3 regions of the Mesorhizobium kamtschaticum genome follow, and region 1 is predicted to be linked to each of the others. Evidence: predicted binding sites of a transcription regulator. Region 1 holds the regulator's gene; each other region holds the start of a gene.

Region 1 (6,736 bases):
AAGCGGAAACGCTTGCGCTGGACGCGTCCGTTGAACAGGGCAAACACCACCGCCAGGCAGGCGACGATGCCGACGACCCAGCTCCATGTCGCTCCGATCGATCCTGCCGGCCCGCCGCCCATCAGCTGGAAGGTGGCATCCATTGGCGCCACGGTCTGGCCTGACGTGACCCACCAGGCGGCACCGCGCCAGATCAGCAAACCGCCCAGCGTGACGATGAAAGCCGGCACTTCGAGATAGGCGATGATGAAACCTTGAAAGGCGCCGATCAGCAGCCCGAGCGCCAGGCCGATGACCAGTGCCAGAACCCAGATCCACGGATTGCCGAGTTCGAGCCCGACGAACCGCACCAGGAAATGCACCTGAGCAAAGCCCATGACCATGCCGATCACGCCTTCGGCGGAGCCGACGGACAGGTCGATGTTGCGCATGACGATGACCAGCACCATGCCGCAGGCCATGATGGCGACGGCGGATGTCTGCACCGACAGGTTCCACAGATTGCGCGGCGTGAGAAAGGTGCGGCTGTCGAAATCGAGCGGATTGACGCCGAGACGCAGGCTGGAAATCACGTGCAGCCCGATCCAGATGATCAGCAGCGCGCCGACCATGCCGAGCATGCGGGTATCGATTTCGGTTGCCTTCAGGAACCGCGCCAGCGCGCCGAGTTCCGACGCACGCGCGGTGTCGGCCTGCGGGTTGGACGTCGTATCGGTCATGATTTCCTCCCACCGGCTTGCCGTCTGACGCGGATGCCGAGACCAGCCTAGAAGCTATCCGCGCGATGCGGAAACACAAATCTTTTTGAGAAAACGCCGCGGCTTTGGGCCGCGGCGTTTTCATTGCTTCAAACGGTCAAGCTCAGTTGCAGGCCGCGACGCTGCCGGCGGCGACGCCCGCGCAGACTTCGTCCTTCTTGATCCAGCCGGCGTCGATGACGACTTTGAGATTGTCCTTGGTGATGGCGACCGGGGTCAGGAACAGCGACTTGACGGTGTTGCCACCAGGCGTCGTGAAGTCCTTGACGCCGGCGATGTCGGTCATCTTCTTGCCATCGGCCAGCTGCGAGGCGATCTCGGCGGCGTTCTTGCCGAGTTCGCGCGCGTCCTTCCACACCGACACGGTCTGGGTGCCGAGAGCGATGCGGTTCAGCGCGGCATGGTCGCCGTCCTGGCCCGACACCGGCACGGTGCCGGCGAGCCCCTGCGCCGTCAGCGCCGCGACAACGCCACCGGCTGTGCCGTCATTGGCGGCGACCACGGCATCGACCTTATTGTCGTTGGCGGTCAGGAACTGCTCCATGTTCTTCTGGGCGTTGGCGGGCAGCCAGCCGTCCGTATAGGCCTCACCGACATTCTTGATCTTGCCGCTGTCGATGGCCGCCTTGAGCACTTCCATCGAGCCCGAGAACAGGAAATCGGCGTTCGGATCGGCACCCGAGCCCTTGATGAAGACATAGTTGCCTTCCGGCTTGGCCTTGAACACCGCAGCCGCCTGCAAGCGGCCGACTTCCTTGTTGTCGAAGGTCAGATAGAAGACGTCCTTGTTCTCGATCAAGCGGTCATAGCCGACGACCGGAATGCCTTCGTCCAGCGCCTTCTGCACGGCCGGGCCGATGGCCGAGGCATCCTGCGCCAGGATGATCAGCGAATTGGCGCCCTGCGAGATCAGGCTTTCGACATCGGTAAGCTGCTTGCCGGGATTGGACTGCGCATCGGCGGAGATGTACTTGTCGCCGGCGGCCTCGATCGCCTTCTTCATGGCGGCTTCGTCGGTCTTCCAGCGCTCTTCCTGGAAGTTGGACCACGAGACGCCGATGACCTTGTCCTTCGCCTGCGCGACCGACACAAGCGTCAGCGACATGGCGACACCCGCCAGGATGGCGGCTGTGAATCTCTTCATGATATTCCTCCCTGCGCCGAGTATGGCGCGACCAAACTGGCCCGAAGGCCGGCACAGAGGCTCTATTTTTTCGAGCCTCGAAAAAACACTGATCCAACACCGGAACGCTGTCAACAACGATTCTGATGGATTTTGATGCCCTTGTGAATTTTTTTCGAGCCTCGGAATAAATAAATGACAGGACGGGCCGCTTCTGCCAGTATTTGACCGTGTCGTCGGCAGCGTTCGAGGGGCCGGAGGAACCGCGGCGACCAGGAGGATGTGGGAAAGATGTCGGTCGGAATCCGCCACGACGATCTGCGCCGGCGCAACCGCGCCATGGTGATTACGGCCGTGCGCCGGGCCGGTCGGCCCTCGCGCACCGAGATCGCAGCGACCACCGGCCTCAGCCATTCGACCATATCGGCGATCTCTTCCGACCTGATCGGCGAAGGCATACTGGCCGAGAGCAAGCCGAGCGAGGCCGGCGCACTGAAACGCGGCAGGCCGCAGGTCGGCCTCGGCCTCAATCCGGAGGCCGCGGCTGTCATGACCGTGGTGCTGTCGCTGAATTTCCTCTCCGTCGCCGTCATCGACTATGCCGGCCAGGTGGTATCAGAGGAACAGCGCCGGCTGGACACGCTGACCATGTCGCGCGAAGCGCTGATCGGCGAATGCGTCGCCATCGTACGGCGGCGCCTCGACGATCCCGATATCGACGTGCGCAGCGTCGCTCGCATCGCGCTGGCGATCCAGGGCATCACCGACACCGAGGCCCGGGCGATGCTCTGGTCGCCGATCACGCCGCAGACCGACATCGCCTTCGCCGACATACTCGAAGCCGAGTTCCGCATCCCCGCCACCATGGAGAACGACTGCAACATGATGGCGGTGGCGCTGCGCTGGCGCGATCCCGAGCGCTACCGCGACGACTTCATCGCCATCCTTCTGTCGCACGGCATCGGCATGGGCCTGGTGCTGAAGGGCGAGCTGTTCACCGGCACTCATTCCTCGGGCGGCGAGTTCGGCCACATGATCCACCGGCCAGGCGGCGCGCTCTGCCGCTGCGGGCGCCGCGGCTGCGTCGAGGCCTATGCCGGCAACTATGCCATCTGGCGCAACGCCAGGCAGCTCAGTGAGGACACCGAGCCGGTCGCCGACGTCAGCGACACGCAGATGCGGGCACTCGCCGCCACCGCAAGGGAAAGAGACGGACCTGAGCGCGAAGCCTACCGCAAGGCCGGCGAGGCACTGGGCTATGGCCTCGGCAGCCTGTTCGCGCTGATCGATCCCGCACCCGTCGCCATGGTCGGCGTCAGTGCCGCCGCCTTCGACCTGATCGAGCCGGCATTGCGCGAGGCCATCGCCCAGACCGCCGGCGGCCAGCACTCGAAATCGATTTCCTTCGACACCGAACCGAACGAACTGCCGCTGATCCGCGAGGGCTGCGCCATGCGTGCGCTGACCTTCGTCGACCAGGAGATTTTCGCACCGGGCGTGCAGGCACGAGCTGGCGCCGGAAAGAGCGTGGCCTGAGCACGACCGATGTCCATGATGAAGAGCTACAAGAACCGACTTGGCGTGACATATTACCTGCCGGACTTCGGCCCTCCCGTTCACTGGCTCATGAATGTCTCGTCCGGAGACCCGGATCTGCCAGTCGTGTACTATTTCGAATGCGATGCTGAGAACCTTGGTTGTCGGGCAATCCACGTATACGCCGATGGTCGCGTGCTCCTCGCATATCCCGGAGGCCTCAACGGCGATCACCTGCCCGAAGGGGAACTGCCGACAGTAGAAGAGGTCGAGCAAGGTGACTGGCAAGTCCGCGAGATCACCAAAGCTGAATTCGACGCGCTTTGGGCTGCGCTGTCTCGCCTGGAAGGCACCGAGTGAACCCCAGACCGCCGTCTAATCTTCCCGAATAGCGTAGCCCGCACCGCGGATGGTGCGGATGACGTCCGGCATGCGGCCATTGTTGACCGCCTTGCGCAGCCGGCCGACATGCACGTCCACCGTGCGCTCGTCGATGTAGATCGTCTCGCCCCAGACATTGTCGAGCAGCTGGCTGCGCGAGAACACGCGGCCGGGATGGCGCATCATGAATTCGAGCAGACGGAATTCGGTCGGCCCGAGCCGGATCTCGCTCTTCTTGCGATAGACCCGGTGCGATTCACGGTCGAGCACGATGTCGCCGACCTTGAGCACACTGGACAGAACTTCCGGCTTGGCGCGGCGCAGCAGCGCCTTGACGCGAGCCATGAATTCCGGCGTCGAGAACGGCTTGACCAGATAGTCGTCGGCGCCGGTGGAGAGCCCACGTACGCGGTCGCTTTCTTCACCCCGCGCGGTCAGCATGATGATCGGCAGCCGCTCGGTCTCGGGCCGCATCCGCAGGCGCCGACAGAGTTCGATGCCGGACACCGCCGGCACCATCCAGTCGAGCACCAGAAGGTCGGGCACGTTCTCCTGCAGGCGGATTTCAGCCTCGTCGCCGCGCGGCACCACCTCCACCTGGTAGCCTTCGGATTCAAGATTGTAACGGAGCAGCACCCCCAGCGGCTCCTCATCCTCCACCACCATAATGCGTGGCGCGATCATCGATTGGTCACCTCTTGCGTCAGGCCGCGGGCGCCGACATCGCCGTCTCGTCCTGCTTGGGACGATTAGCGGGCAACTGCGTGCCGGTCAGGACATAGTAGGCGTTTTCGGCAATGTTGGTCACGTGGTCGCCGATGCGTTCGAGATTCTTGGCGCAGAACAGCAGATGCGTGCAAGCCGTGATGTTGCGCGGATCCTCCATCATGTAGGTCAGCAGTTCGCGGAAGACGGAGGTGTATTTGACGTCGATGCGTTCGTCGTCGGCGCGCAGCTTCGCCAGTGCCGCGGCATCGCGCGCCGCATACTCTTCGATCACGCCCTGCACCTGGATCAGCACCAGCTGTGCCATAGCGTCGATGGAATGCGACAGGTCGCGCGGCGTGGCGCTGAGACCGACGGTGCCGACGCGCTTGGCGATGTTCTTGGCAAGGTCGCCAATGCGCTCGAGATCGCCAGCCATGCGGATCGAGCCGACGACATGACGCAGATCGTCGGCCATTGGCTGGCGCTTGGCGATCAGCGTGATGGCGCGGTCGTCGAGTTCGCGCTGGCGCGCGTCCATGATGGCATCGTCGGAGACCACGCGCTGTGCCAGCGCATTGTCGGAATTCAGCAGCGCCTTGGTGGCGCCACCGACCATCGAGCCGGCTAGATCGCCCATGTCGCTGATCAGCCTGCTGATCTGTCCGAGATCCTCGTCGAAGGCTGCGACTGTGTGTTCGGCCATGATCCTGGTCCTCGTATGCGTGAGATCAGCCGAAGCGGCCGGTGATGTAGTCTTGCGTGCGCTTCTCGCGAGGCGACGTGAAGATCTTCTCGGTTTTGTCGAACTCGACCAGTTCGCCCAGATACATGAAAGCAGTCTGCTTCGAGACGCGCGCCGCCTGCTGCATGTTGTGGGTGACGATGACGATCGTGTAGTCGGCCTGCAGCTCGTCGATCAGCTCCTCGATCTTGGCGGTCGACAGCGGGTCGAGCGCCGAGGCCGGCTCGTCGAGCAGGATGACTTCCGGCTTCACGGCCACGGTACGGGCGATGCACAGCCGCTGCTGCTGCCCGCCTGACAGGCTGAGGCCGCTGGCATTGAGCTTGTCCTTGACCTCGTTCCACAGGGCTGCGCGCTTCAGCGCCTGCTCAACGCGGCCGTCCATCTCGGCCTTGCTGATCTTCTCATAGAGCCTGACGCCGAAGGCGATGTTCTCATAGATCGACATCGGGAACGGCGTCGGCTTCTGGAACACCATTCCGATCTTGGTGCGCAGCAGGTTGAGGTCTTGCGAACGGTCGAGAACGTTCTGACCGTCGAGCAGCACCTGGCCCTCGGCGGTCTGCTTGGGATAGAGTTCATAGATGCGGTTGAAGACGCGCAGCAGCGTCGACTTTCCGCAACCCGACGGTCCGATGAAGGCGGTGACACTGCGCTCGGGCAGCGATAGCGTGATATCCTTCAGCGCCTTCGACTGGCCGTAGTAGAAGTTGAGGTTCTTGACCTCGATCTTTACCTTGGCGGCTGCCTCGGCGGCGATCGTCATGTCTGGAGACAACATCTGGCTCATTTGTCCTCTCTGCGTCCGGTCAGGCTGCGCGCAACGATGCTGAGCGCGAGAACCGTCAATGTGATGATGAGTGCGCCAGTCCAGGCCAGCTGCTGCCATTCCTCGTAAGGGCTGAGAGCGAACTGGAAGATGGTGACTGGCAGGCTGGCCATCGGCGCGTTGAGATTGCTCGACCAGAACTGGTTGTTCAGCGCCGTGAAAAGAAGGGGTGCCGTCTCGCCGGAGATGCGGGCGATGGCCAGCAATATGCCGGTGACGATGCCCGACATTGCGGCGCGGTAGGCAACCGACTTGATGACCACCCAGCGCGGCGCACCGATCGCGGTGCCGGCTTCGCGCAAGGCGTTGGGCACCAGGTTGAGCATATCTTCAGTGGTGCGCACGACGACCGGGATGACCAGGATGGCAAGCGCGACGGCGCCGGCGATCGCCGAGAAGTGCCCCATAGGCCGCACCATCAGCTCATAGACGAACAGGCCGATAATGATCGACGGCGCCGACAGAAGGATGTCGTTGATGAAGCGCACCACGGTGGTGAGTTTCGAGAAACGGCCGTATTCAGCCATGTAGGTGCCGGCCAGCACACCGATCGGCGTGCCGACGATGATGCCGATGATGGTCATGACGATGCTGCCGTAGATAGCGTTGAGCAGACCGCCGGCATCGCCGGGCGGCGGCGTCATTTCCGTGAAGACCGC
Region 2 (6,736 bases), 380 kb from region 1:
CATGGAGGAAGTGTTCGAGCTCGCCGATCGCGTCTCCGTGCTGCGCGACGGCACGCTGGTCGGCACCAGGAACATAGCCGAGACCAACGACGCGGAACTGGTCAAGATGATGATCAACCGCTCGATCGAGCAGGTCTATCACAAGGAGCATTTTACCCCCGGCGCCGCAATCGTCGAGGCCAGGAACCTGTCGGGCAAAGGCTTCGAAAATGTCTCGATGACCGTCCGCGCGGGCGAGATCATCGGGCTCTATGGCCTGATCGGCGCCGGGCGCAGTGAATTCGTCACCACGCTTTACGGTCGCCACCGCAAGTGGGCAGGCGAGATCCTGTGGGAAGGCAAGCCGGTTCAGGTCAACTCCGAGCATGACGCGATCAAGCTCGGCATGGCGCTGGCGCCGGAAAGCCGCCGTGACCAGGGTCTTTGCCTCAATTTGCCGGTCGGCCTCAACCTCAACCTGCCGATCTACAAGCGCATCTCCAGCAATTTTTTGATCTCCAACACAAAGGAGAAGGCCGAGGCCGATCGCCAGATCGCCGGCTTGAGGATCAAGACGCCGACGCGCGGCGCGCTGGCGTCGAGCCTTTCCGGCGGCAACCAGCAGAAGATCGTCATCGGCAAATGGCTGGCGCATGGCGCCAAGCTGTTCATCTTCGACGAACCGACGGTCGGCGTCGATGTCGGCACCAAGGCCGAAATCTACCGTCTGTTCGGCGAGCTGCTGTCGAAGGGCGCCGGCATCATCCTGATCTCGTCCTATTTGCCGGAGGTCTACGAACTGGCCGACACACTGCATGTGTTCCGGCGCGGCAAGCTGGTGGCCACGCATGGGTTCCACACCGCCAGTCACGAGGACATTCTCACGCAGGCGCTCGCCGAGAAACAAGAAAAACTGGGAGGACAGACATGAGCATCGAGGCGATCCCCGCCGAAAAACCGAAGCGCAACTACAACGTCCTGTTCGGATTGACGCTGCTGGCGCTGCTGGTGCTGCTCTGGATCGTCCTTTCGCTGGCGACGCCAAGCTTCGCCTCGGGCAACAACATCGCCAATCTTCTGCGCCAGGGGTCGATGATCGCCATCATGGCGGTCGGCCAGACCTTCGTCATCATCACCGGCGGCATCGATCTGTCGGTCGGCGCGGTGGTCGGCTTCGCCACCGTCGTCGTCGCGATGATGATCAATGCCGGCTTCCCGATCTGGCTCGCCATTCTGGTGACACTGCTGGTCGGTGTCGCCATCGGCATGTTTCACGGCTTCGGTATCGTCAAGATGGGCCTGCCACCCTTCATCATCACGCTGGCGACGCTGACCTCGCTGCGCGGCATCGGCTTGCTGATGACCAACGGCAATTCGATCAACATCAACAGCGACACATTCACCGCCTTCTCGCGCAATTCCTTCATCGGCATCCCCAATCTGTTCTGGATGGTGATCTTGGTCGGCATTCCGGCCTATATCTTCCTGCATCACAGCCGCTGGGGCCGGTATCTGTTCTCGGTCGGCTCCAACGCCGAGGCCTCGCGCCTGTCCGGCGTCAACGTCCAGCGCACCATCTACATGGCCTACACGCTGTCAGGTCTGTGCGCGGCCTTCGTCGGCGTGCTGCTTGCCGCCCGCATCGGCATCGGCAACCCGACCCAGGCAGAGGGCTGGGAGCTGCAGGCGATCGCCTCGTCGGTCATCGGCGGCACCTCGCTGTTCGGCGCGGTCGGTTCGGTACACGGCCCGCTGCTCGGCGCCTTCATCCTGGCCACCATCAACAACGGCGCCAACCTGCTCAACGTCAACTCGTTCTGGCAGCGCATCATCACCGGCGCGCTGATCATCATCATCGTCTACTTCGACGGGCTGCGGCGCCGCGGCAAGTAGACCGACTCGCAATCGATCGCCGGCCCGACTTGACTGCCGGGCCGGCGATTTCATTAGAGACTGGATTGAAACATGAAAGCCGTCGTCTGCCGCTCGCCCGGAGACCTTGTCCTGGAAGATCGCCCGGCACCTGGCGCCCCGCCCGCCGGCTGGGCTCTGGTCGCGGTCAGCCATGTCGGCATCTGCGGCACCGACTACCACATCTTCGAGGGCAAGCACCCGTTCCTCGCCTATCCCCGCATCATGGGCCACGAAGTGTCAGGGACGATCGTCGAAACCGGCGAAGGCGTCGACCTTGCCGTTGGCGAACCGGTCGTCATCAACCCCTATCTCTCCTGCGGCAAGTGCATCGCCTGCCGGCACGGCAAGCCCAATTGCTGCGTCAGGATCGAGGTGCTCGGCGTCCATCGCGACGGCGCCATGTGCGAACATGTTCTTGTCCCGGCGCAGAATCTTTATCCGGCAAACGGCCTGTCGTTGGCCGATGCCGCCGCCGTCGAATTCCTCGCCATCGGCGCGCATGCCGTGCGGCGCGCGGGCGCCGAACCCGGCGCCCGCACGCTGGTCATCGGCGCCGGCCCGATCGGCCTCGGCACCGCCATCTTCGCCCGCATTGCCGGCCTAGACGTGACGCTGCTCGACATGAGCAGTGAAAGGCTCGCCTTCGCCGACAACGAACTTGGCTTCCGGACCCTCGACGGGTCACGTGGCCCAGTCCTGGATCTGGTCAGGGAGGCGACATCAGGCGAAGGCTTCGATGTGGTCTTCGACGCCACCGGCAACACCCAATCGGTGCAGTCGGCCTTCGCCCATGTCGCCCATGGCGGCACACTGGTGCTGGTCAGCGTCGTCAAGGACGACATCGTCTTTTCCGACCCCGAATTCCACAAACGCGAAATGACGCTGATCGGCAGCCGCAATGCGCTGCGTGCCGACTTCGACCACGTCGCCGCCTCGATCCGCAACGGTGCGGTGCCCCTGGCCAAGCTCGTCACCCACCGCACATCACTTGCCGATACGCCGCGCGATCTCGCCCGCTGGGCGCATGAGAAATCCGGCCTGATCAAGGCTGTGATCGAGGTGGGGTCATAAACATGGCAAGCGGTGAATTGGTTTGAATTGAAGACGTCCCGCGCAGGTCTACCCCCACTCCGTCTCGGCTTCGCCGAGCCACCTTGTATCTACACGAGAGAGATTTCGTGTAGATACAAGGTGGCGCTGCGCAGCAGCGACGGAGTGGGGAAGGCGATCCTCAAACGCCAAGCCGCTGACAAGTGAGCCCGACCGACCTGGTCTGATATCAGCGTGAGTCAGATAATCACGGTCTCGTATAAGGCCGGCACTCCCTACAGCGCCGACAGCCTCAACTCCACCCGCTCAGCCGAGAAACGCGTCTCCGAAAACTGGATCGGCTGGCCGTCCGGCGTCACGTTGACAGCCACCGTGACCAGCACGATAGCGCCCGGCTGCAGATCAAGGGCGGCGAGATCGGCCGCATCGGCGTGGCGCGCCGACAGCACGGTCGATTGCCGGAGATAGTCGTCTATGCCGAAGCGGGCCAGCGACGCGGTGATCGAGCCGGTCTCAGCCATCGCCTTGTCGATGCCGGCAAAGCGCCTGGCCTCGAACCAGCCGGCAGCGCGCGACACCGGCCGGCCATCGGCCTCGCCACGTGTCTCCAGCCTGATCACCTCGGCTCCCCTGGCCAGGCCAAGTCCCTCGGCGACACGCTGGCTGGCCGGCTCTACCGATGAGGAGAGCAGCACGATATGGCGTTCCGATGTCTGCCCCTGCAGACCGGTCGAAAACCGCGTGCGCGCACCGATCGGATAGGACAGCCGCTTGCGTGACAGCACGAAGGTGCCGCGCCCCTGTTCGGCACGCAGCACGCCTTCCTGCACAAGCGCCGATATGGCGCTGCGCACCGTGTGGCGGTTGACGCCATAGCGCTCGGCAAGCGCCACCTCCGGCGGCAGCGCGGCATTCTCGGCGAAATCGCCGGTGGCGATCGCCTGCAGAATCCTGTCGGCGATCTGCCGCCACAACGAAACGCCGCTGCGCCGCTCGATACTGTCAGCCGCCAACTGCCCAATCATAACTTCCCCCAGCCTTATTTCGCTTGTCATCCACTCGTCATGGACTCGCGTTAGGTAATATGTATAATTTGTATAGTTGTCTATATCAATAGACAAATCTAGCAAAGAGGAATGCTGCCGATGCGAGGACAGGAAGCCCGCGACCAGGCCGAACGCAAGGCCGCCATGGCGACGCTGGCGCAATCGAGCGGCGACGACATCGTTCGGCTCTGGAACGAGGCTGGCCTGCCTTCACAAGCCGAACTGCTGCGCGGTCCCGAGACAGGGCTGGTGACGCTGCGCGGCCGTATCGGCGGTGGCGGCGCACCCTTCAATGTCGGCGAAGCGACCGTCACCCGCGCCACTGTCCGGCTGCCATCTGGACAGGTCGGCCATTGCTACGCGCTCGGCCGCGACAAGCAAAAGGCGAAGCTGGCGGCAATAGCCGACGCGCTGTGGCAGGACCCTGCCCGCCGCGCCGAGGTCGAGACCAGGCTGATCGCGCCTCTGAGATCGGCGCTAACGGCTGCGCAGGAAAACGCCGCGCCGAGACGGCGGCAACGAAGGTGGATTTCTTCACCATGGTTCGCGGAGAAGACTGATGGATATCGCAGCGCAATCGATCGAGGGCGGCTTCGCCGATCCGGTGTTCAACGCCCAGACCGTTTTCCGCGCCGTCATGGACGCGATGGCGCGGCCGGGCAGCGTGCAGCCTTTGCCGGCCTTGGCCCGCCCGCCGGCGCCGCTCTCGGCAACCGCTGGCGCCGTAGCCTTGGCGCTGTGCGACAACGACACGCCGCTCTGGCTTGACCCGGCCCTGCACACCTCCGCCGCGATCGGCTCCTGGCTTGGTTTCCACACTGGCGCACCGCTCGCCAACACGCCGGCCGACGCGGATTTCGCCTTTGTCGCCACACCCGCCGAGATGATGGCGCTCGATGGCTTTTCACAGGGAACGCAGGATTATCCCGACCGCTCGACCACGCTGATCCTGCAGGTCAGCGACCTGACCTCAGGCGTTCCACTGCTGCTCGAAGGCCCCGGCATCGAAACCAGCGCCATGATCGCCCCGGCGCAGATGCCGCGTCATTTCGTCGAGCAGTGGAAGCAGAACACCAAGCGCTTCCCGCGCGGCGTCGACATCATCCTCGCCACCGCTGAAGGCGTAGCCTGCCTGCCGCGCACGACGCGCATCAAGACCATGGAGGCTTGAAGATGTATGTCGCGGTAAAAGGCGGCGAAGCCGCAATCGCCAACGCCCACAGCCTGCTCGCCGACCGTCGGCGCGGCGACCGTTCGGTGTCGGCACTGCGCCTCGACCAGATCGTCGAGCAGCTGGCGCTCGGCGTCGACCGGGTGATGAGCGAAGGCTCGCTCTACGACCGGGAACTCGCCGCATTGGCAATCGTCCAGGCCCGCGGCGACATGATCGAGGCGATCTTCCTGGTGCGCGCCTACCGCACCACGCTGCCACGCTTCGGCTACAGCAAGGCCATCGATACCAGCGCGATGCGGGTCGAACGGCGCGTCTCGGCAACCTACAAGGACCTGCCCGGTGGTCAGCTTCTCGGGCCGACCTTCGACTACACGCACCGGCTGCTCGACCCCGAGCTTGCCGCCGGCGCCGATGTCGCCGAACCCTTGCAGCGTGAGACGGAGGCGCAGGCCATGCCGCGCGTCTCGGCGATCCTCGCCCGCGAAGGCCTGATCGAACCGGATGGCGAGATGCCGCAGGACCATGTCCCCGGTGACATCACCCGCGAGCCGCTGGAATTCCCGATGGCGCGCGACATCCGCCTGCAGGCGTTGTCGCGTGGCGACGAGGGTTTCCTGCTGGCGCTCGGCTATTCCACCCAGCGCGGCTATGCCCGCAACCATCCCTTTGTCGGCGAAATCCGCATCGGCGAGGTCGAGCTGGAACTCGACGTTCCCGAACTGCCCTTCGCGGCATCCCTCGGCGCGGTGCGGGTCACCGAATGCCAGATGGTCAACCAGTTCAAGGGATCGGCCAAGGCGCCGCCACAATTCACCCGCGGCTACGGCCTGGTCTTCGGCCAGAGCGAGCGCAAGGCGATGGCCATGGCGCTGTGCGACCGGGCGCTGCGCGCCTCTGAACTCGGCGAGGACATTGTCGCCGCCGCCCAGGACGAGGAGTTTGTCATCTCGCATTCCGACAACGTCCAGGCGACCGGCTTCGTCGAGCATCTGAAGCTGCCGCACTATGTCGATTTCCAGGCTGAACTCGACCTCGTACGCCGCATGCGCGCCGAATATGAGGCTCGCGAAAACCCCGCGAAGGTCGAAGAGAAGCGGGAGGCCGCGGAATGATCGAAGGCCTGTCCCACATGACCTTCATCATCCGCGATCTCGAGCGGATGACTGCTATCCTTGAAGGCGTATTCGAAGCGCGCGAGGTCTATGCCAGCGACGCCGAACAGTTCTCGCTGTCGCGCGAAAAATTCTTCCTGATCGGCGATATCTGGATCGCCATCATGGAAGGCGAGGCGCTGCCGGAGCGCAGCTACAACCACATCGCCTTCAAGATCGATGACGCCGATTTCGACCGTTACGCCGAGCGTGTCGCCAAGTTAGGCCTCGACATGCGCCCGCCGCGTCCGCGCGTCGAGGGCGAAGGCCGCTCGATCTATTTCTACGACGACGACAACCACATGTTCGAACTGCACACCGGCACGCTCAATGAGCGGCTGGCGCGCTATGCCAGGGGATTGGAGACGGTGCAATGAACTTAGTGCCCGACGCCCCCATGGCCGCCACCATCGTGGGAATGA
Region 3 (6,736 bases), 370 kb from region 1:
AAGCGGCCTCACCGACCGCGTGCTCGACGATCCGCGCGCGCCCTATACGCAGCTCCTCGTTTCTTCCATCCTGCAGGTGTAACCATGCCGACGCCCCTCGTTGTCTCCGACGTCGCCAAGAGCTTCACCATGCATCTGCGCGATGGCATCAAACTGCCTGTCGTTTCCGGTGTCTCGTTCTCGATCAAGGCCGGCGAATGCACCGTGCTCGGCGGCCCGTCCGGTGCCGGCAAGAGCTCGATCCTGAAGATGCTCTACGGCAACTATGCCGTCGACGAGGGCCAGATCATCGTCAAGCATGAGGACGGATTGATCGATCTCGCCCATGCCAGCCCGCGCACCGTGCTTGCCGTACGCCGGCAAACGATCGGCTATGTCAGCCAGTTCCTGCGCACCGTACCGCGCGTCTCGGCGCTCGATGTCGTCGCCGAGCCGCTGGTCGAGCGCGGCGAAGAGCGCGAAATTGCCCGCGGCAAGGCACGCGCCTTGCTGGCGCAGCTCAATTTGCCGGAAAAACTCTGGGCCCTGCCGCCGGCGACCTTCTCCGGCGGCGAGCAGCAGCGCGTCAACATCGCGCGTGGCTTCATCACCGAGCATCCGATCCTCCTGCTCGACGAACCGACCGCCTCGCTCGACGCCAAAAATCGTGACGTGGTGATCGAACTCATCGCCGCCAAGAAAGCGGCCGGCGTCGCTTTGCTCGGCATCTTCCACGACCATGATGTGCGCGAGGCGGTGGCCGACCGCATCATCGACGTCACCGCTTTCGCTCCAGGAAAAATCGCGGCATGACCAGGAAATTGTCGGAAACGCCGTTGGTTCACCCGACGGCGGAGGTACACAATTCTACGCTTGGCCGCTGGACCGAAATCGCCGACCGCAGCCGGGTTTCGGAAAGCGAACTCGGCGACTATTCCTACATGATGCAAGACTGCGCCGTCTGGTGCGCGACGATCGGCAAGTTTGCCAACATCGCGGCAAGCGTGCGCCTCAACGCCACCAACCACCCGACATGGCGGCCGACGCTGCACCACTTCACCTACCGCGCCTCGGACTATTGGGACGACGCCGAGCACGAGAGCGAATTCTTCGCTCAGCGCCGCGCCAAACGCGTCACCATCGGCCACGACACCTGGCTCGGCCACGGCTCGACCGTCCTGCCCGGCGTCACCGTCGGCGATGGCGCCGCGGTCGGCGCCGGCGCCGTCGTGTCGAAGGATGTCGCCCCCTATACCATCGTCGCCGGCGTGCCGGCCAAGCCGATCCGCGAGCGCTTCGACCGCCGCACCGCCGAGCGCTTCCAGGCACTCGCTTGGTGGGATTGGGACCACGCCAGGCTGCGCGCGGCGCTGGACGATTTTCGCGCGCTTGAGGCAGAGGCTTTCCTCGAGAAGCATGGCGACTGACAATTTGCGTTCGCCCGCGGCGGCGAATAGCGATCGGCCTTGAGGCCGTATTTAGCCCATTATTGGGTGTACTTTTACCACACTTGAGAGTCGTGGAGGTCGGTATGCTCAAACGGTGGATTGGGCCTTGCCTATTTGGGCTAGCGGCGCTCCTGCCTCAGCATGCCATCACGGCCGAACTGCCAAAGACCGATCCTCGCGGCGCTGTCTTGTGCGCTTGGATGATTTATACCGAAATTGAAGCGGTCGGCGAGGCCTGCTCTCCGCAACAGGATCGCGACTTTCTCGTCTTCCTTCAATCTCAGATCGATCGCATTAAAGCGTTTATCGTGCGGGATTCAGATACCACGCAGGCGACGCTCGAGGAGCAGCAACGCCAAGTCCGGGCGAGCGAGGCGCATCGCAGCAGTGTCTCGTGCCAGCCGGACAGCGAGAGTATGCAAATGTACAATGCAATCAAGTCGGTCGACCGTCGGCAAATTATTGCCGATATGGATAAGCTCCTTGAAGTTGATCGTGAGCCTGTAGCAAATCCTTGCCTTTGAAGGTCCTTCGCGTCCGGTCCTGTTTCATATCCGTGACACATGACTCGGACAGGACCCCATCTCCCCCAAGGAGATCGCCATGCTCGACATCGTCAGACCCTCGCTCGCCGGATTCTTCGCCGGCTCCAATCCAACACCACCAGCGCATCTCGGCACACGCTACGACACGTCAGGCAATTTCCTGACCGAGCCCGGCAACACCGTCGTCAGCCATCTCACCAGCGGTTCGCCGTCCGAGGCCGTGGTGCTTGCGGTGCGCGACAAGATGCTGGCGATGCCCGACGCCGACCGGCTGGCCTTCACGCCCGTCTCCAGCCTGCATATGACGCTGTTTCAGGGCATCATCGAATATCGCCGCCGCTTGCCCTACTGGCCGCAGGACGTGCCGCTCGACACCAGCATCGATGCCATGACCCGCCTCTATCTGGAGCGCTTGAAAGGGTTCGAGGGTTTCGGACCCTTCAAAATCAAAGTGGTCGAAATCGTGCCGACCGGCCTTACTGTTGCCGGTGCGACCGACGAGGACGTGCGCATCATGCGTCAATGGCGCGATGCGTTGGCGGTGCCGTTCGGCTACCGGCACCCCGATCACGACGCTTATGTCTTCCACATCACCTTCGCCTACCAGATCCAGCGTCTGGCAGATGACAGAGCCGCCGCGTGGCAGGCGCTGTTCGATGAGGGCCTGGCACTTTTCGCACGGCAGGCACCGGTGATCGAGATCAAGGCCCCCGCCTTCTGCGCCTTCCGCGACATGAAGCATTTCGAGGAATTGCTGGTGCTTGGCTGATTGCCGGCTGGGCGTCAGCCGTCGCGCCTGTGGAGCGTAACAAAACTGACATGCTGGCGACACGGCAGGTTCATGTGGCTGGGTTAGGCGAGAGCCTGACGATCAATAAGGCCCGGACTGGAGCCCAGCCCCATGTCAGCAAGCTCTGCCACACTCGAAATCCGCGGCGTCAGCCGACGATTTGGCAAGAACACCGCTGTCAGCAACGTCAACATCTCGATCCCGCAGGGTCAGATGGTCGGCGTCATTGGCCGTTCGGGTGCCGGCAAATCGACCCTTCTTCGCATGATCAACCGTCTTGTCGACCCCAGCCAGGGGTCGATTTTTTTTGACGGCGCCGAGGTCTCCCAGCTGCGCGGCTCGCCGCTGCGGCGTTGGCAGCGCGACTGCGCCATGATTTTCCAGCAGTTCAACCTGGTGCCGCGTCTCGACGTGCTGACCAACGTGCTGCTTGGCAAGTTGAACCACCGTTCGACCCTGTCCAATCTTCTCGGCATGTTCTCGCGCGCCGAGTGCGCCGAGGCGGTCGCCGCGCTCGAGCGGCTCGACATCGCCCGCACCGCGCTTCAGCCAGCCGGCACCTTGTCTGGTGGACAACAGCAGCGCGTCGCCATCGCCCGCGCCCTGATGCAGCAGCCCAAGGTGATCCTCGCCGACGAGCCGATCGCCTCACTCGACCCGCTCAATGCCAAGGTGGTGATGGATTCGCTGCAGGACATCAATCTGCGTGAAGGCATCACCGTCGTCACCAATCTGCACACGCTCGATACCGCGCGCACCTATTGCAACCGCATCATCGGCATGGCCGCCGGCAAGGTCGTCTTCGATGGCCCGCCCGAAGAGCTCAACCGCGAGGCCGTGCGTCTCGTTTATGGCGCCGACAGCAATGGCGGCGAAATCGCCGAGGCCATCACCTCGACCAGCGTTGCCTTCAGGCAAAAGATTGCAGCATCCGCCGGACCGCTCGAGCCTGCATTCCCAGGTTACTGAGTTCAAGAAAGAGCGGCTCGGATCGTCCGCCCACGTCAAGGGCACCTGTCCAAATCGATAACGCTGCCGGCGCGGGGCCGGAACCTACAGGAGAGATAACAGATGTTCAGGAAGATGGTTCTCAGTGCCGTTTCGGTGCTCGCCATGGCCACCAGCATGGCCCACGCCGCCGATCTGAAGGAATTCCGCGTCGGCATTCTGGGCGGTGAAAACGAAACCGACCGGCTGCGCAACTACCAGTGCCTGGCCGACCATCTGAAGACCGAATTCGGCTTCGAGAAGGTCTCGCTGTTCCCCGCCGCCGACTATGACGGCGTCATCCAGGGCCTGCTCGGCGGCACGCTCGACTTCGCCGAACTCGGCGCCTCCGGCTACGCCAGCGTTGTCTTGAAGGACCCGAAAGCCGTCACCCCGATCCTCACCACCCAGCAGACCGATGGCGCAACCGGCTATTATTCGATCGGCCTGGCGCTCAAGTCCTCCGGCATCACCGACATCAAGTCGGCCAAGGGCAAGAAACTTGGCTATGCCGATCCGGATTCGACCTCCGGCTATCTGATCCCGCTGACCCAGATTCCGAAGACCACCGGCGCTTCGAACGAGACCTTCTTCGCTTCGACCCAGTTCAACGGCGGCCACGAGAACAACGTTCTGGCCGTGCGCGACGGCAAGGTCGACGTCGCGGTGGACGATTCCTCCGGCATCGGCGACTTCAAGAACGGCTACACCTCCGGCACCTTCCACAAGGAAGTCGCCAAGGGCGCCGTCGACCCCAACGACTTCGTCGAAGTCTGGCGCTCGGGCCTGATCCCGAACGGCCCGCTGGTCGTGCGCACCGCGCTCGGCGACGAGATGACCGCCAAGCTCGCCGCTTTCTTCACCGAGCTCCCGAAGAAGGACAAGGCCTGCTTCGAAGGCGTCGAAGGTGGCGATTTTACCGGCTACGTCCCGGTGAAGCCGGACTTCTACAGCGTCATCGTCGAAGCCCGTAAGGCAGCCATCGGCGGCTAACGGCGAAATCGAAAAGGGCGGTGTAAAAAAACACCGCCCTTCTTGCATCTCCGATCATGACCCTTTCCGTGACAGCCCCCTCTTTGACAGCCTCTTCTGGCGCCACCCACCAGATGGCCGATGCCTGGCGGCGCCAGACGTCGCTGCGCCGGTTCTATACGGTGCTCGGCGTCGGCCTGCTGCTCGTCGCAATGTTCGCCAGCATGTGGTTCGCCGACGAGGCCAATGCCGGGCACTTCTTCGACCGGCTGCCGCATATCCTGGATTTCCTGAGCTGGCTCATCCCCAAGGACTGGAACGACGTCTGGCGAGCCTTGCTCGACATTGCCTCGCCGCATGACACCGGCACGCAGGAATTCAACTTCCCGCTCGGCCGCGTCTATGTCTGGGGCGGGTTCTACATCCCCGAATATTTCGAGCTGATGCTGACCACGGTGAACATGGCCCTGGTTTCGACCTTCATCGGCTTCATCTTCGCGGTGCCCTTTTCCTTCATCGCCGCGCGCAATCTGACGCCCCATCCGGTGCTCCGGCTGGTCGTCAAGCGTTTCATGGAGCTGTTGCGCGCCTTTCCGGAAATCGTCATCGCCGGCCTGTTCGCGGCCATCGTTTCGGCCGGTCCGATCGCCGCCATCATCGCCATCGGCCTGCATTCGATCGGCGCACTCGGCAAGCTGTTCTACGAGGTCAACGAGAACATCGACATGCGTGCCGAGGAAGGTCTGCGCGCGGTCGGCGCCAACTGGTTCGAGCGGGTGCGCTTTGCCGGCCTGCCGCAGGTGCTGCCCAATTTCATGTCCTACACACTGCTGCGCGTCGAGATCAATGTCCGCGTCTCGACCATCATCGGCGCCGTCGGCGGCGGCGGCATCGGCGAGGAATTGAAGCTGTCCATCTCGCGTGGCTTCGGCGCCAAGACGCTGGCGCTGGTGCTGCTGTTGTTCACCACCATCTTCATCATCGACCAGTTTTCCGCCTGGCTGCGCCGCAAGCTGGTCGGCGAACAAGCCTTTATGATGGGAGCATGAACCATGGCGACCATGACCGCCGAGGAGATGCTGTCGATCGAGGAGCGCTATCCCCAGGTGTTCCGGCGGCCGCTCTACAAGCGCTTCGCCCCGCTCTTCCTGTTTATCGGCATCCTGACTTACCTCATCTACGTCCTGTGGTTCTTCAGCCTGCCGCAGGTGCTGCGGGAATCGCACTGGGAGCGTCTGCCGCTCTTCCTCACACAATGGGTCAGCTACGATTTACAGCCCGAATTCCGGCTCGACCAGCCGGAGATCACGCCCAAATACCCGCGCTTTTCCGCTCTTGGCGAGAACCCGAACCCCGACTGGGTGATCAAGAACCCGGACGGCACCTTCACAGTGCTGATCGACGGTCCGGCAAAATCCGTCACCTTCGACAAGGCGCAGGCGACGATCGTCGCCAACGGCCAGACCGTGCCGGTTTCGCTGACCAGCGGCAAGCCGGTGATCACGGGCCCGGTGCCGGACTGGATCACCGCGCATGACGACGAAGTGGTCGCCAAGATGGGCTTCGTCGGCGAGGTGCGCGTCACCGTCGACCGCGTCAAGGTGCGCAAGCGCTTCCTCGGCTGGGCGAATTTCGTCTTCGACACGCGCTCGCCCTTCTTCGGCAAATCAGCGGGAGAAGTGGTTTCCCTGATCATATCCGGGCCCGAGCTGAAACCGGGCACCTCGAATCTGGCGCTGGCCGGCGACAACATCTGGAACAACGCCCAATGGCAGCACGGCGACGTCTGGACGAAGCTGCTGCAGACCATCGTCATGGCGTTCCTTGGCACGCTGCTCGGCGGTATCGTCGCCTTCCCGCTGGCCTTCTTCGCCGCCCGCAACATCACGCCGAGCGGCGCGCTCAGCCAGGTGCTCAAACGCTTCTTCGACTTCATGCGCTCGGTCGATATGCTGATCTGGGCGCTGTTCTTCACCCGCGCCTTCGGCCCCGGCCCGCTGGCCGGCAGTGCTGCG

What was found. The regulator PhoB, encoded in region 1, activates phosphate uptake and scavenging genes when phosphate is short. The targets are predictions, from matches to a motif close to TGTCATNNANCTGTCAT.
Region 2: phnF (phosphonate metabolism transcriptional regulator PhnF) is a predicted target of PhoB. The motif match lies at 3,993-4,009, and genes of this name have one in related genera.
Region 3: phnC (phosphonate ABC transporter ATP-binding protein) is a predicted target of PhoB. The motif match lies at 2,777-2,793, and genes of this name have one in related genera.

The regions. Positions count from the first base shown of each region.
Region 1 is NZ_CM149691.1:1,790,591-1,797,326, reverse strand. Features, by position in the region: gene AC0V7N_RS08835 (sugar ABC transporter permease) at 1-719, opposite strand, end outside; gene xylF (D-xylose ABC transporter substrate-binding protein) at 862-1,902, opposite strand; gene AC0V7N_RS08825 (ROK family protein) at 2,173-3,417, shown strand; gene AC0V7N_RS08820 (DUF6881 domain-containing protein) at 3,433-3,777, shown strand; gene phoB (phosphate regulon transcriptional regulator PhoB) at 3,793-4,482, opposite strand; gene phoU (phosphate signaling complex protein PhoU) at 4,502-5,209, opposite strand; gene pstB (phosphate ABC transporter ATP-binding protein PstB) at 5,235-6,038, opposite strand; gene pstA (phosphate ABC transporter permease PstA) at 6,035-6,736, opposite strand, start outside.
Region 2 is NZ_CM149691.1:2,167,544-2,174,279, reverse strand. Features, by position in the region: gene AC0V7N_RS10725 (sugar ABC transporter ATP-binding protein) at 1-910, shown strand, start outside; gene AC0V7N_RS10720 (ABC transporter permease) at 907-1,872, shown strand; gene AC0V7N_RS10715 (zinc-binding alcohol dehydrogenase family protein) at 1,945-2,964, shown strand; gene phnF (phosphonate metabolism transcriptional regulator PhnF) at 3,219-3,968, opposite strand; partial or broken gene phnG (phosphonate C-P lyase system protein PhnG) at 4,089-4,549, shown strand; gene phnH (phosphonate C-P lyase system protein PhnH) at 4,549-5,160, shown strand; gene AC0V7N_RS10695 (carbon-phosphorus lyase complex subunit) at 5,163-6,275, shown strand; gene fosX (FosX/FosE/FosI family fosfomycin resistance hydrolase) at 6,272-6,691, shown strand; gene AC0V7N_RS10685 (hypothetical protein) at 6,688-6,736, shown strand, end outside.
Region 3 is NZ_CM149691.1:2,158,973-2,165,708, reverse strand. Features, by position in the region: gene phnK (phosphonate C-P lyase system protein PhnK) at 1-82, shown strand, start outside; gene phnL (phosphonate C-P lyase system protein PhnL) at 85-792, shown strand; gene AC0V7N_RS10665 (DapH/DapD/GlmU-related protein) at 789-1,406, shown strand; gene AC0V7N_RS10660 (hypothetical protein) at 1,511-1,951, shown strand; gene AC0V7N_RS10655 (DUF1868 domain-containing protein) at 2,031-2,741, shown strand; gene phnC (phosphonate ABC transporter ATP-binding protein) at 2,874-3,731, shown strand; gene phnD (phosphonate ABC transporter substrate-binding protein) at 3,834-4,742, shown strand; gene phnE (phosphonate ABC transporter, permease protein PhnE) at 4,799-5,770, shown strand; gene phnE (phosphonate ABC transporter, permease protein PhnE) at 5,774-6,736, shown strand, end outside.